3 linked regions of the Sphaerisporangium rubeum genome follow. The protein of the gene in region 2 interacts with the protein of the main gene of each other region in a pairwise test. Links are inferred from orthologs where the notes say so. Each region holds a gene or a part of one and is shown on either strand. Other genes may lie near its edges. The genes, in order: rplL, dnaE and BJ992_RS00510.

The links.
Region 1: the proteins of dnaE (region 2) and rplL interact in binary tests that used the Escherichia coli proteins (3 or more experiments, as listed by UniProt). The link is inferred for Sphaerisporangium rubeum from one-to-one orthologs.
Region 3: the proteins of dnaE (region 2) and BJ992_RS00510 interact in binary tests that used the Escherichia coli proteins (3 or more experiments, as listed by UniProt). The link is inferred for Sphaerisporangium rubeum from one-to-one orthologs.

The regions. Positions count from the first base shown.
Region 1 is NZ_JACHIU010000001.1:1,424,935-1,428,078, reverse strand. The notes cover bases 46-3,042. They hold rplL (50S ribosomal protein L7/L12), read right to left. Parts: upstream 1,741-3,042; coding sequence 1,351-1,740; downstream 46-1,350. Other genes in these bases: BJ992_RS06105 (SCO4651 family lipoprotein), read right to left, coding at 2,765-3,042; rplJ (50S ribosomal protein L10), read right to left, coding at 1,842-2,384; BJ992_RS06120 (hypothetical protein), read right to left, coding at 600-1,121; BJ992_RS06125 (hypothetical protein), read right to left, coding at 46-603. Outside these bases: more of BJ992_RS06125, read right to left, coding at 28-45; more of BJ992_RS06105, read right to left, coding at 3,043-3,144. UniProt on the Escherichia coli protein: The binding site for several of the GTPase factors involved in protein synthesis (IF-2, EF-Tu, EF-G and RF3). Is thus essential for accurate translation.
Region 2 is NZ_JACHIU010000001.1:1,614,744-1,618,984, reverse strand. Bases 128-4,221 are described here. They hold dnaE (DNA polymerase III subunit alpha), read left to right. Parts: upstream 128-436; coding sequence 437-4,021; downstream 4,022-4,221. Other genes in these bases: BJ992_RS06995 (methylated-DNA--[protein]-cysteine S-methyltransferase), read left to right, coding at 128-304. Also shown: more of BJ992_RS06995, read left to right, coding at 1-127. UniProt on the Escherichia coli protein: DNA polymerase III is a complex, multichain enzyme responsible for most of the replicative synthesis in bacteria. This DNA polymerase also exhibits 3' to 5' exonuclease activity. The alpha chain is the DNA polymerase catalytic subunit.
Region 3 is NZ_JACHIU010000001.1:97,854-100,931, forward strand. The notes cover bases 49-2,979. They hold BJ992_RS00510 (DNA polymerase III subunit gamma and tau), read left to right. Parts: upstream 49-446; coding sequence 447-2,513; downstream 2,514-2,979. Other genes in these bases: BJ992_RS00515 (YbaB/EbfC family nucleoid-associated protein), read left to right, coding at 2,616-2,963; recR (recombination mediator RecR), read left to right, coding at 2,969-2,979. Outside these bases: more of recR, read left to right, coding at 2,980-3,078. UniProt on the Escherichia coli protein: Part of the beta sliding clamp loading complex, which hydrolyzes ATP to load the beta clamp onto primed DNA to form the DNA replication pre-initiation complex.

The sequences.
Region 1 (3,144 bases), 190 kb from region 2 along the record:
GACGTGCGGCATCCGACCTGGTCACGCTCAGTCAGTCGGTGCGTTGCCGATCAAGGTCGACAGCTCGGACACCAGCCAGCGGCCGTCACCGTTGACCAGGACGAATCTCGCGCGGTTCTGCGAAACCTGTTTCAAAGGGACCGATCCCCCGGCGGGGATCTTGGTGGTGGCGAGGTTCATGAAGATCACCACCTGTACCCGGTCAGGTGTGGCCGACTCGACCGCCGCGGCGGCGACCACGGCCTGCTGCACGGTCTGCTGACGTTTGACGGCCGGCGGCAGCACCGTGCCGAGTTCGCGGTAGTGGTCGGCGAGAGCCCCTGTGGCGTACCCGCGGGCCCGCGCGAGATCGGCGTCGATGGTGCGGTAGTCGTAGGAGAGCATGTCAGGCGCGTACGTGCGAGCCGCCGCGAGCGCCTCGGCGGCGGCCGTCTCGCTCTGCCTCAGCTCACGCAGGCGCAGATAGCCGGCCCCCACCAGGAACGCCAGAGTGACCACCAGGACGGCCAGCAGCGCCACCAGCACGCTGAAGGACCACGAACGCGTGCGCGTGCGGCGACGGCGGCTGGGTATCCCCTGCATCGCCTCGGCGGCGGTGCTCATGGGACGTTCTCCAGCTTCGAGGCCCACCACAGGCCGTCTATCTTGGTGACCTCGACGTTCCATCGGTAGTAGCGGTCCTGCGGCGCGGTCTTCGCGCCCTCCCAGCTCACCACCGAGTCGGCCACCACCAGCACGCGGGCCACCGACCGGTGCGCGTCCATGGACACCAGGCCCGCGGCGCGCACCACGCCGGTCTGCACGGCCTTGTTGGCCCGGGTCGCCGCCTTCAGCCGCTCGGCGTCCCTGGCGTAGTCGGCCCTCGCCTGGCCGGTGGAGGACTCGATGACGCGTTCCACGTCACGGTCCACGGTGCGGTGGCTGACCGCGAGCAGGCTGAGCGCGTACCGCTGAGCGGCCTGGATCGCGGCCACGCGGTCGAGCGCCGCCCCGCGTGCCTGGTCGAGCTCGGCCCCCACCCGCACCCACGCGAACCCCAGCACCGCCGCCGGCACGAGCAGGAAGACCAGCACGGTCAGGCGCCGCCGCCGCGGACGGGGCCGTGCCGCGTGCTGCGCCACGTGCGCCCTCCTCTCGCCACGGCCCTCGGAAAGGGCCGAACCGGCCCGTACGGTCGGGCGGATCATAACCCGATACAGGTCCCGCGATCCCGGTCCATAGCGGTCCGTTCACCCTCGGAACCCGGGAAACACGAAAGGGACGGACACCCGGCACCTGGGTGGCCCGTCCCTTTCGGATGGAGCGTTTCGACGCGCGCGTCGGCGCGTCAGATCCTCGGAGAGGAGAACGTCACTTGACGGTGACGGTGGCGCCGGCGCCCTCGAGGGCGGCCTTGGCCTTCTCCGCGGCCTCCTTGTTGACCTTCTCGAGCAGCGCCTTCGGCGCGCCGTCCACGAGGTCCTTGGCCTCCTTCAGCCCGAGGCTGGTGAGGGCCCGGACCTCCTTGATGACCTGGATCTTCTTGTCGCCGGCGGCCTCGAGGATGACGTCGAACTCGTCCTGCTCCTCGACCTCCTCGGCGGCACCCGCGCCACCACCGGCCGGGGCCGCGACAGCGGCGACCGGCGCGGCGGCCTTGACGTCGAAGGTGTCCTCGAAGAGCTTCACGAAGTCGGACAGCTCGAGGAGGGTCATCTCCTTGAACGCGTCGAGCAGCTCGTCGGTGCTGAGCTTCGCCATGGTGGTACTTCCTTCGCTTGTGTCAAAACGGTGTTAAGGACCGCGGTGTGCGCAGCGATCCCCGCTCGCGAGCCCGCACAGGACGGGCCGCGGGTCCCGAGCTACTCGGACTCGGCCTGCTCCGCGCCGGCGCCGGCCTGCTTCTCGCGCAGAGCCTCGACGAGGCGCACGAGCTGCGTGGGCAGCGCGTTGAACGTGGCGGCGGCCTGGGACTGCTTGGCCTTCAGGGCGCCTGCCAGCTTGGCGAGCAGGACCTCACGCGACTCGAGGTCGGCGAGCGTGGTGATCTCGGCCGGCGTCATCGCCTTGCCGTCGACGACACCACCCTTGATCACCAGCAGGGGGTTGGCCTTGGAGAAATCACGCAGGCCCTTCGCCGCCTCGACCACGTCGCCGGTGACGAACGCGATCGCGGTCGGGCCCTGGAACAGATCGTCCAGGGAGCTGACCCCGGCCTCGTTGGCCGCGATCTTGGACAGGGTGTTCTTCGCCACGGCGAACTTCGCGTTGCCCCGCAGAGCGGTGCGAAGCTCCTTCAGCTGCGCCACGGTGAGGCCGCGGTACTCGGTCAGGACCGCCGCGCTAGAGCCCTCGAAGCGATCCTTGAGCTCGGCGACAGCGGTCGCCTTCTCAGCCCTCGCCATGGGCCTCCTTCCAGATGTGCCGCCGGTACACGGCCGAAGGACCCATGGAAAAGCGAACGAGCCCCGGCGCAGGCGCGCGGGGCTCACACAGACGGCGTGCGGCACGAGGCGCACGCGGACCATATGGAAACTCTCGACACACCTGCGCTGGTCGCCCACGATCGTGGGACCTTCGGCCACAGAGCCAGGACAAGGCTCAGTGACGACCGGCGGTCTTCGGCGAGACCACTGTACGCGCCAGGACGGCCTCCCACCAAATCGGTTTCCCCGTGACGGTCCTGTACGGCATCGAGCCACGGCCGGAAGGCCGGTTCCCGCCACAGACAACGGTACGTCCCGCACCGGCCGGTGCGGGACGTACCGAGGCGTACAGGCGGTGGTCAGCCACCGATGGCGCCGCCGTTGCCGTTGAGGCCCTTCGGCAGGTCGCCGACCTGGTCGGCCGGCGGGGCCGTGACCTCGGCGGCCTCGTTGAACTGGCTGAACTGCAGAGCCGCCTTGAAGGTGCCGCCCTCGGCGGCGCCGTTCATCTCCATCTTGCGCGGCAGGTTCTCGGCGTCGATCCACGCGTCGAACTTCATGTCCTTGAGCTCGCCGAGCTGAGGCTCCAGCTTCTGGCGCATCTCGGGGTCGAGCTGCTGCACGGCCGCGGCCACCGGGAAGGTGCCCTTGTAGTGCGTGGTGTCCACACCGCCGACCGTCTCGGTGCCGACGGCCTTGACGTCCTTGGACCCAGTGATCATCTTGACGCTGGTCTTGA
Region 2 (4,241 bases):
CGACCTCTTCGCGCTGGACGCCGTAGCGCTGGAGCAACCCGGCACCCCCACCCGCCTGCGCCTCCTCACCGCGCTGCGCGCCGTCCCCGCGGGCACCACGATCACCTACGCCGACCTGGCCGAGCAGGCGGGCCTCCCACGGACCGCCGCGCGCGCCGCCGGCTCCGCCTGCGCACAGAACCTCATCGCCCCGTTCGTCCCCTGCCACCGCATCCTCCCCGCCACCGGCAACCGCCGCTTCGGCGGCTACTACTACGGCACCGCCGTCAAGGAATGGCTGCTCCGCCACGAGGGGGCCATCTAGGCGGCTCACCGGATCGGCAGGCGGGCCACGGACGCGCTGATCGCACGTTTTCCCCCATGCTCGACCAGTCCCACCCGTCCCTCGGTAGAGTTGCGTCACCGCCAACCCCACGAGGAAAGGCCGAGATCCCCTGTGGCTGATTCGTTCGTTCACCTGCATGTTCACACTGAGTACTCGATGCTGGACGGTGCGGCGAAGATCAGCAAGCTGGCGGCCCGCGCGGCCGAGCTCGGCATGCCGGCGATCGCGATGAGCGACCACGGCAACCTGTTCGGTGCGTACGAGTTCCAGTCCAAGACCAAGGCCGCCGGCGTGAAGCCGATCATCGGGATCGAGGGCTACGTCAGCCCGGAGTCACGCCACTACAAGCGGCCCGTCTTCTGGGGGGAGCCCCACCAGCGCAAGTCCGACGAACGTACCGGCCTCGGCGGCGACGTCTCGGCGAGCGGCACCTATCTGCACAAGACCATGTGGGCCGTCAACGCTCAGGGGTTGCGCAACCTCTTCCGCATTTCTTCGCTGGCCTCCCTGGAAGGCCACATGAAGAAGTACCCCCGCATGGACGACGAGCTGTTCGACCGCTACCACGAAGGCATCGTCGCCACGACCGGCTGTCCTTCCGGGGCCGTGCAGACCCGGCTCCGGCTCGGCCAGTTCGACAAGGCGCTGGAACACGCCGCCAAGTACCAGGAGATCTTCGGCCGGGAGAACTACTTCCTGGAGATCATGGATCACGGGGGGATCCCGATCGAGACCGGGGTCCGCGACGACCTGTTGCGGATCGGGAAGACCCTCGACATCCCGCCTCTGGTGACCAACGACTCCCATTACGTCACCGAGGACCAGGCCACGGCCCATGACGCCTTGCTCTGCGTCGGCACCAACTCCCTGCTGAGCGACCCCAACAGGTTCCGGTTCTCCGGCAACGGCTACTACGTGCGGTCCGCCGAGGAGATGCGGGCTCTGGACCCGAGCTCCGACGTCTGGGCCGACGGGTGCCGGAACACCCTGGTCATCGCCGAGCGGGTCGAGTCCTACGACGAGGTGTTCTCCCACCGCGACCTCGCCGCGAAGTTCCCGGTCCCCGACGGGGAGACCGAGATGAGCTGGCTCCGCAAGGAGGCCTACCGCGGCGCGGTGAACCGGTACGGCGATCCGGTGCCCGCTCATGTGATGGAGCGGATCGACTACGAGCTCGGCGTCATCGAAGGCATGGGCTTCCCGGGTTACTTCCTCGTCGTCGCCGACATCTGCCAGTACGCGCGGGACAACAACATCTGGCTCGGCCCGGGCCGAGGTTCCGCCACCGGCTCCATGGTGGCGTACGTCACCGGCATCACCGAGCTGGACCCCATCGAGCACTCGTTGCTCTTCGAGCGGTTCCTCAATCCCGAGCGCATCTCGATGCCGGACGTCGACCTGGACTTCGACGAGCGCCGGCGCGGGGACATGATCCGTTATGTCACCGAGAAGTACGGCGAGGACAACGTCTCGCTGATCATCACCTACATGACGATCAAGTCGAAGGCGGCCGTCAAGGACGCGGCGCGGGTGCTCGGTTATCCGTTCCCCGTAGGTGAGAAGATCACCAAGGCCTTCCCGCCTGCCGTCATGGGCAAGGAGATCCCGCTCACCGGCATCTTCGACGAGAAGCACCCCCGGTACGCCGAGGCGACCGAGCTGCGTGCCCTGTACCAGGAGGACGCCGACGTCAAGCGGGTCATCGACACGGCGCTCGGACTGGAAGGCCTGACCAGAGGCACCGGCGTCCACGCCGCCGGTGTCATCCTGTCGTCCCAGCCGCTGATCGACGTCATGCCGATCTTCATGCGTCCCGACGACGGGGCACGCATCACCGGATTCGACGGCCCCAGTTCGGAGAACATGGGTGCGTTGAAGATGGACTTCCTCGGTCTGCGCAACCTCACCGTCATCGGTGACGCCGTGCAGAACGTGAAGGACAACCGCGGCATCGACCTCGACATGCTCAGCCTGTCGCTGGACGACAAGAAGACCTACGAGCTGCTGGCCCGAGGCGACACGCTCGGCGTCTTCCAGCTCGACAGTTCGATGATGCGCGACCTCACCAAGCTGATCGCACCGGCACGGTTCGAAGACATCTCGTCGGTCCTCGCGCTCGGCCGTCCCGGCCCCATGGGAGCCAACGCGCACACCAACTACGCGCTGCGCAAGGCCGGACAGCAAGAGATCACGCCGATCCATCCGAGCCTCAAGGAAGCCCTGGACCCGATCCTCGGCACGACCTACCACCTGGTGGTCTACCAGGAGCAGGTCATGGCGATCGCGCAGCAACTGGCCGGCTACACCCTCGGCGGCGCCGACATCCTGCGCCGGGCCATGGGTAAGAAGAAAAAGGAGGAGATGGACAAACAGTGGGCCACCTTCTCCTCCGGCATGATCGACAAGGGCTACACCAAGGAAGCCGCCAAGGCGGTCTGGGACGTCCTGGAACCGTTCAGCTCCTACGGATTCAACAAGTCCCACACCGCCGGCTACGGACTGGTCTCCTACTGGACCGCCTACCTCAAGGCCAACTACCCCGCCGAGTACATGGCGGCCCTGCTCACCTCGGTCGGCACCAACAAGGACCGAATGGCGCTGTACCTCGCCGAGTGCCGCCGCATGAAGGTCAAAGTCCTCCCCCCGGACGTCAACGAGTCAGGCCTGCGCTTCAGCGCCGTCGGCGAGGACGTCCGCTTCGGCCTCGGTGCCGTCCAGAACGTCGGTGAGAACGCCATCAACGGCGTCATCTCCGCGCGCACCCAAAAAGGCGCCTACACCGACTTCAACGATTTCCTGCGCAAGGTCCCGCAGGTCGTCTGCAACAAGCGAACCATAGAGTCCCTCATCAAAGCCGGAGCCTTCGACGGCCTCGGCCACTCACGCAAGGGCCTCATCCAGATCCACGACCAGGCCGTGGACTCCGTCATCGACGTGAAGCGCAAAGAGGCCCTGGGCCAGGACTCCCTCTTCGGCGCCTTCGACGACGACGACGCGAACAGCAGCGTCTTCCAGGTCCCCATCCCCGAAGGCGAATGGGACAAAAAAGTCAAACTCTCCTTCGAACGGGAAATGCTCGGCCTCTACGTCTCCGACCACCCACTCAACGGCGCCGAACGCATCATCGAACGCAACCGCGACCTGACCATAGCCCAGGTCCTCGACCGCCAGACCGAGTTCGGCAACGTCCGCATCGCCGGCATCATCTCCGGCGTGGACAAGAAGGTCACCAAAAAAGGCGACGTCTGGGCCATCCTCAAGATCGAGGACTACGACGCCTCCATCGAGGTCCCCTGCTTCCCCCAGACCTACCAGCTGTACGGCAGCAACCTGGCCCCCGACCTCGTCGTCTCAGTGACCGGCCGAATCCGCTCCCGCGGCGACGGCGAAGACGCCACCGTCTCCTTCAACGCCACCGACATCACCTTCCTCGACATCAGCGGCGTCCAAGACGACGGCCGTGAACCCATCGTCATCGCACTCCGCGAAGAACGAATCGACAAGGAACTCGTCCACGAACTGAAGCGCATCTTCCAGGCCCACCCAGGAGACACCCCCGTCCGCCTCCGCGTGGAACGCCTCAACCGCAAGATCCAACTGGTAGCCCTCCCCGACTACGCGGTCGACGTCACCGGCGGAGCCTTCGCCGGCGACATCAAGGTCCTCCTCGGACCAAGCGCTCTGGTGATGCCCTGACAGCCGAGCGAGCCCCGCTGAACGGTGAGAACGATCCGCGCGTATGCAGTAGCGCCAGGTGAGGTCATACCGATATTTCCCTGAATGCCGGTGACGACGAAGACCGTTCCTGATCGGATGTCGTCCGAGGTCTTCCGGGATGTCGATGTCCCGGATGGCCGCCGCCGGCCGCTACTTTTCGGGATTCGATCAGGAGTACGACTCACTGGCGCCTCTAATG
Region 3 (3,078 bases), 1.5 Mb from region 2 along the record:
GCGTGTTCTTGCTGCTCAACCAAGCGCGGAGGATAGGAGATTCGAACTCCTGAGGGGTTGCCCCCAACACGCTTTCCAAGCGTGCGCCCTAGGCCAACTAGGCGAATCCTCCGCCGAGAAGCTTACCGGACTTCGGGGGCGGTGGAGACCAGGGATTCGCGGGGAATCGGCGGGGATGAGTGGGGAGGAGATTCGTCGCGGGACGGCAGCGAGTGGTGGCCGGCGGGGCTAGACTGTCTCAGGACCCCTCGCATGGCGTCATCCTGTGAACCTCCCCAGGGCCGGAAGGCAGCAAGGATAAGCGGGCTCTGGCGGGTGTGCGAGGGGTCTTTTCGCCGGAGAACCGGGGCGGTGTCGCGTGTGATGGGGCGTCGCGGGGGTCAGCGAGCGCGGGACGGTGCGGCTCTTCGGCGGTTGACACTCCGGCCCCTAGGCGAGGAGACGGCATGAGTCTCGCCCTCTACCGTAAATACCGCCCTGGGACGTTCGCGGAGGTCAAGGGGCAGGAGCACGTCACCGATCCGTTGCGGCAGGCGCTCAGCACGGGGCGGATCAATCATGCCTACCTTTTCAGCGGGCCGCGTGGGTGCGGCAAGACGTCCAGTGCGCGCATCTTGGCGCGGTCGCTGAACTGCGAGAAGGGGCCCACGCCTGATCCGTGCGGCGAGTGTGAGTCGTGTGTGGCGCTGGCTCCTACGGGGGCGGGGCACCTCGATGTGATCGAGATCGACGCGGCGTCGCACGGGGGTGTGGACGACGCGCGTGATCTGCGGGAGCGCGCGTTCTTCGCGCCGGTGTCCGCGCGGTTCAAGATCTACATCATCGACGAGGCGCACATGGTGACCCGTGAAGGGTTCAACGCGCTGCTCAAGCTCGTCGAGGAGCCGCCGCCGCACCTGAAGTTCGTGTTCGCGACGACCGAGCCGGAGAAGGTCATCGGGACCATCAAGTCCCGCACGCACCACTATCCGTTCCGGTTGATGCCGCCGGGGACGTTGCGGGGGCTGCTGGAGGAGATCCTGCGGTCGGAGTCGGTGCCGTACGAGGCGGCGGCGCTGCCGCTGGTCGTGCGGGCCGGAGCGGGGTCGGCGCGTGATTCGCTGTCGATTCTCGACCAGCTGCTCGCGGGGGCGGACGACGCGGGGATCACGTACGCGCGGGCCGTTTCGCTGCTGGGGTACACCGATGGCGATCTGCTCGACGAGATGATCGCGGCGTTCGCGGCGCGTGACGGTGGCCGGGTTTTCGGCGCCGTGCACCGGGTGATCGAGGGAGGGCACGATCCACGACGGTTCGCCATGGATCTGCTGGAACGGTTCCGCGATCTCGTGGTGCTCGCGAACGTTCCCGACGCGGCGGGTAGTGGATTGCTGGACCGGCCGGGGGACGAGCTGGAGCGGCTCGCCGCGCAGGCCGCGTCCATGGGGCCGGCGGAGCTGACGCGGGCCGCCGAGGTGTTCAACTCGGGGCTGACCGAGATGCGGGGGGCCACCTCCCCTCGGTTGCTGCTGGAGCTGATGTGCGCGCGGGTGCTGCTTCCCGGTGCGGCGCAGGGGGAGTCGGCGCTGCTGGCCCGGTTGGAGCGGCTGGAGCGCGGAGGGGTGGCGGCGGCCACGCCGCGCGCGGCCTCTCCTGTGGCGGGTGACGCCGGGTTGGCGCAGCCGCAGGCCGCCACGGTGGTGCGGCCGCAGGAGGTGACGGTGCCGCCGCCTCCGGCGCGGACCGGCGGGGCCGAGCCCGCTGCGTCGGTGGCCGAGCCCAGGGCCGAGACCGACGCCTCACGTGCCGGTGACTGGCCCGCGGCCACGCGCGCCGGTGCGCAGGCGCGGCCTGATGACGTCCCCGCCGCTGCGCCTGCGCGGGCCGGGACCGGCGGCGGCGCGGTCCAGCAGGCCTGGCCGCAGGTCCTCGAAGCGCTCAGGCAGCGATCCCCCGCCGTCTGGTCGAACGTCAACACGCACGCTCGGGTCGCCGGGGTCGAGGGTGATCTCGTCACGCTCGCGTACACCCAGGTCGGCGCGCAGCGGTACTTCGTCAACGGCGGCAAGGACAGTGTGGTCGCGACGGTGCTCGGCGAGGTGCTCGGCGGGACCTGGCGGGTCGAGGCGGTGCTCGGCAACGGAGGTGGCGCGGCGCCTGCTCCGGCCGCGCCGGCGCAGGCGGTGCGGCAGCCCCGTCCGGCGCCGGCTCCGCAGCCGCAACGAGCCGCGCCTGCGCCTGTCAGGACCCAGGCGCCTCCTCCGGTGGACGAGTCCTGGCCCGACGCGCCGTCGGACGACGAAGGGCCCGGCCCCGCTGCGGGTTCCGGTTTCACCGCCGCTCAGGCGGTGCAGAGCCGTCCGCGCAAGACCGGTGCGGCGGGATGGCCGGACGCGGTCCCCGGACGGTCCACGGCCACCGGCGCGGAGACCGACGATGCCGACCCCGACGCCGACACCGACACCGGCCATCTCAGCGGCATGGCTCTGGTGCAGCGCGAACTCGGCGGCACGATCATCGACGAGGTCGACTGACCGTCCCCCGCTTCGTCCACATGGTGGGGTGTGGCGGTGCGGTGGGGGTGCGTGACGCCGTAGGCTCGGGGGACACGCGGAAGTCATGAGGAGCGCACGATCGTGAATCCAGGTGATGTGAATCTCCAGCAGTTGCTGGAGCAGGCGCAGCTCATGCAGCAGCAGCTCGCTACGGCTCAGCAGGAGCTGAACGACGCCGAGGTCGAGGGGTCGGCGGGTGGCGGGCTGGTGGTCGCCACGGTCAACGGCGGGGGTGAGCTGCTGGAGCTGAAGATCAGCCCGGCGGCGGTCGATCAGGGGGACCCGCAGGAGACGGCGGACACGATCGCCGACCTGGTGATCGCCGCGGTACGGGACGCGGTACGGGCCGCCGGCGAGTTGCAGCAGCAGAAGCTCGGGCCACTGGCGCAGGGGCTCGGCGGGGGCGGCCTCCAACTGCCGGGGTTCTAGCGGCCATGTACGAAGGCGTCGTCCAGAACCTCATCGACGAGCTCGGCCTGCTCCCCGGCGTCGGCCCCAAGAGCGCGCAGCGCATCGCGTTCCACCTGCTGGCCGCCGATCCCGC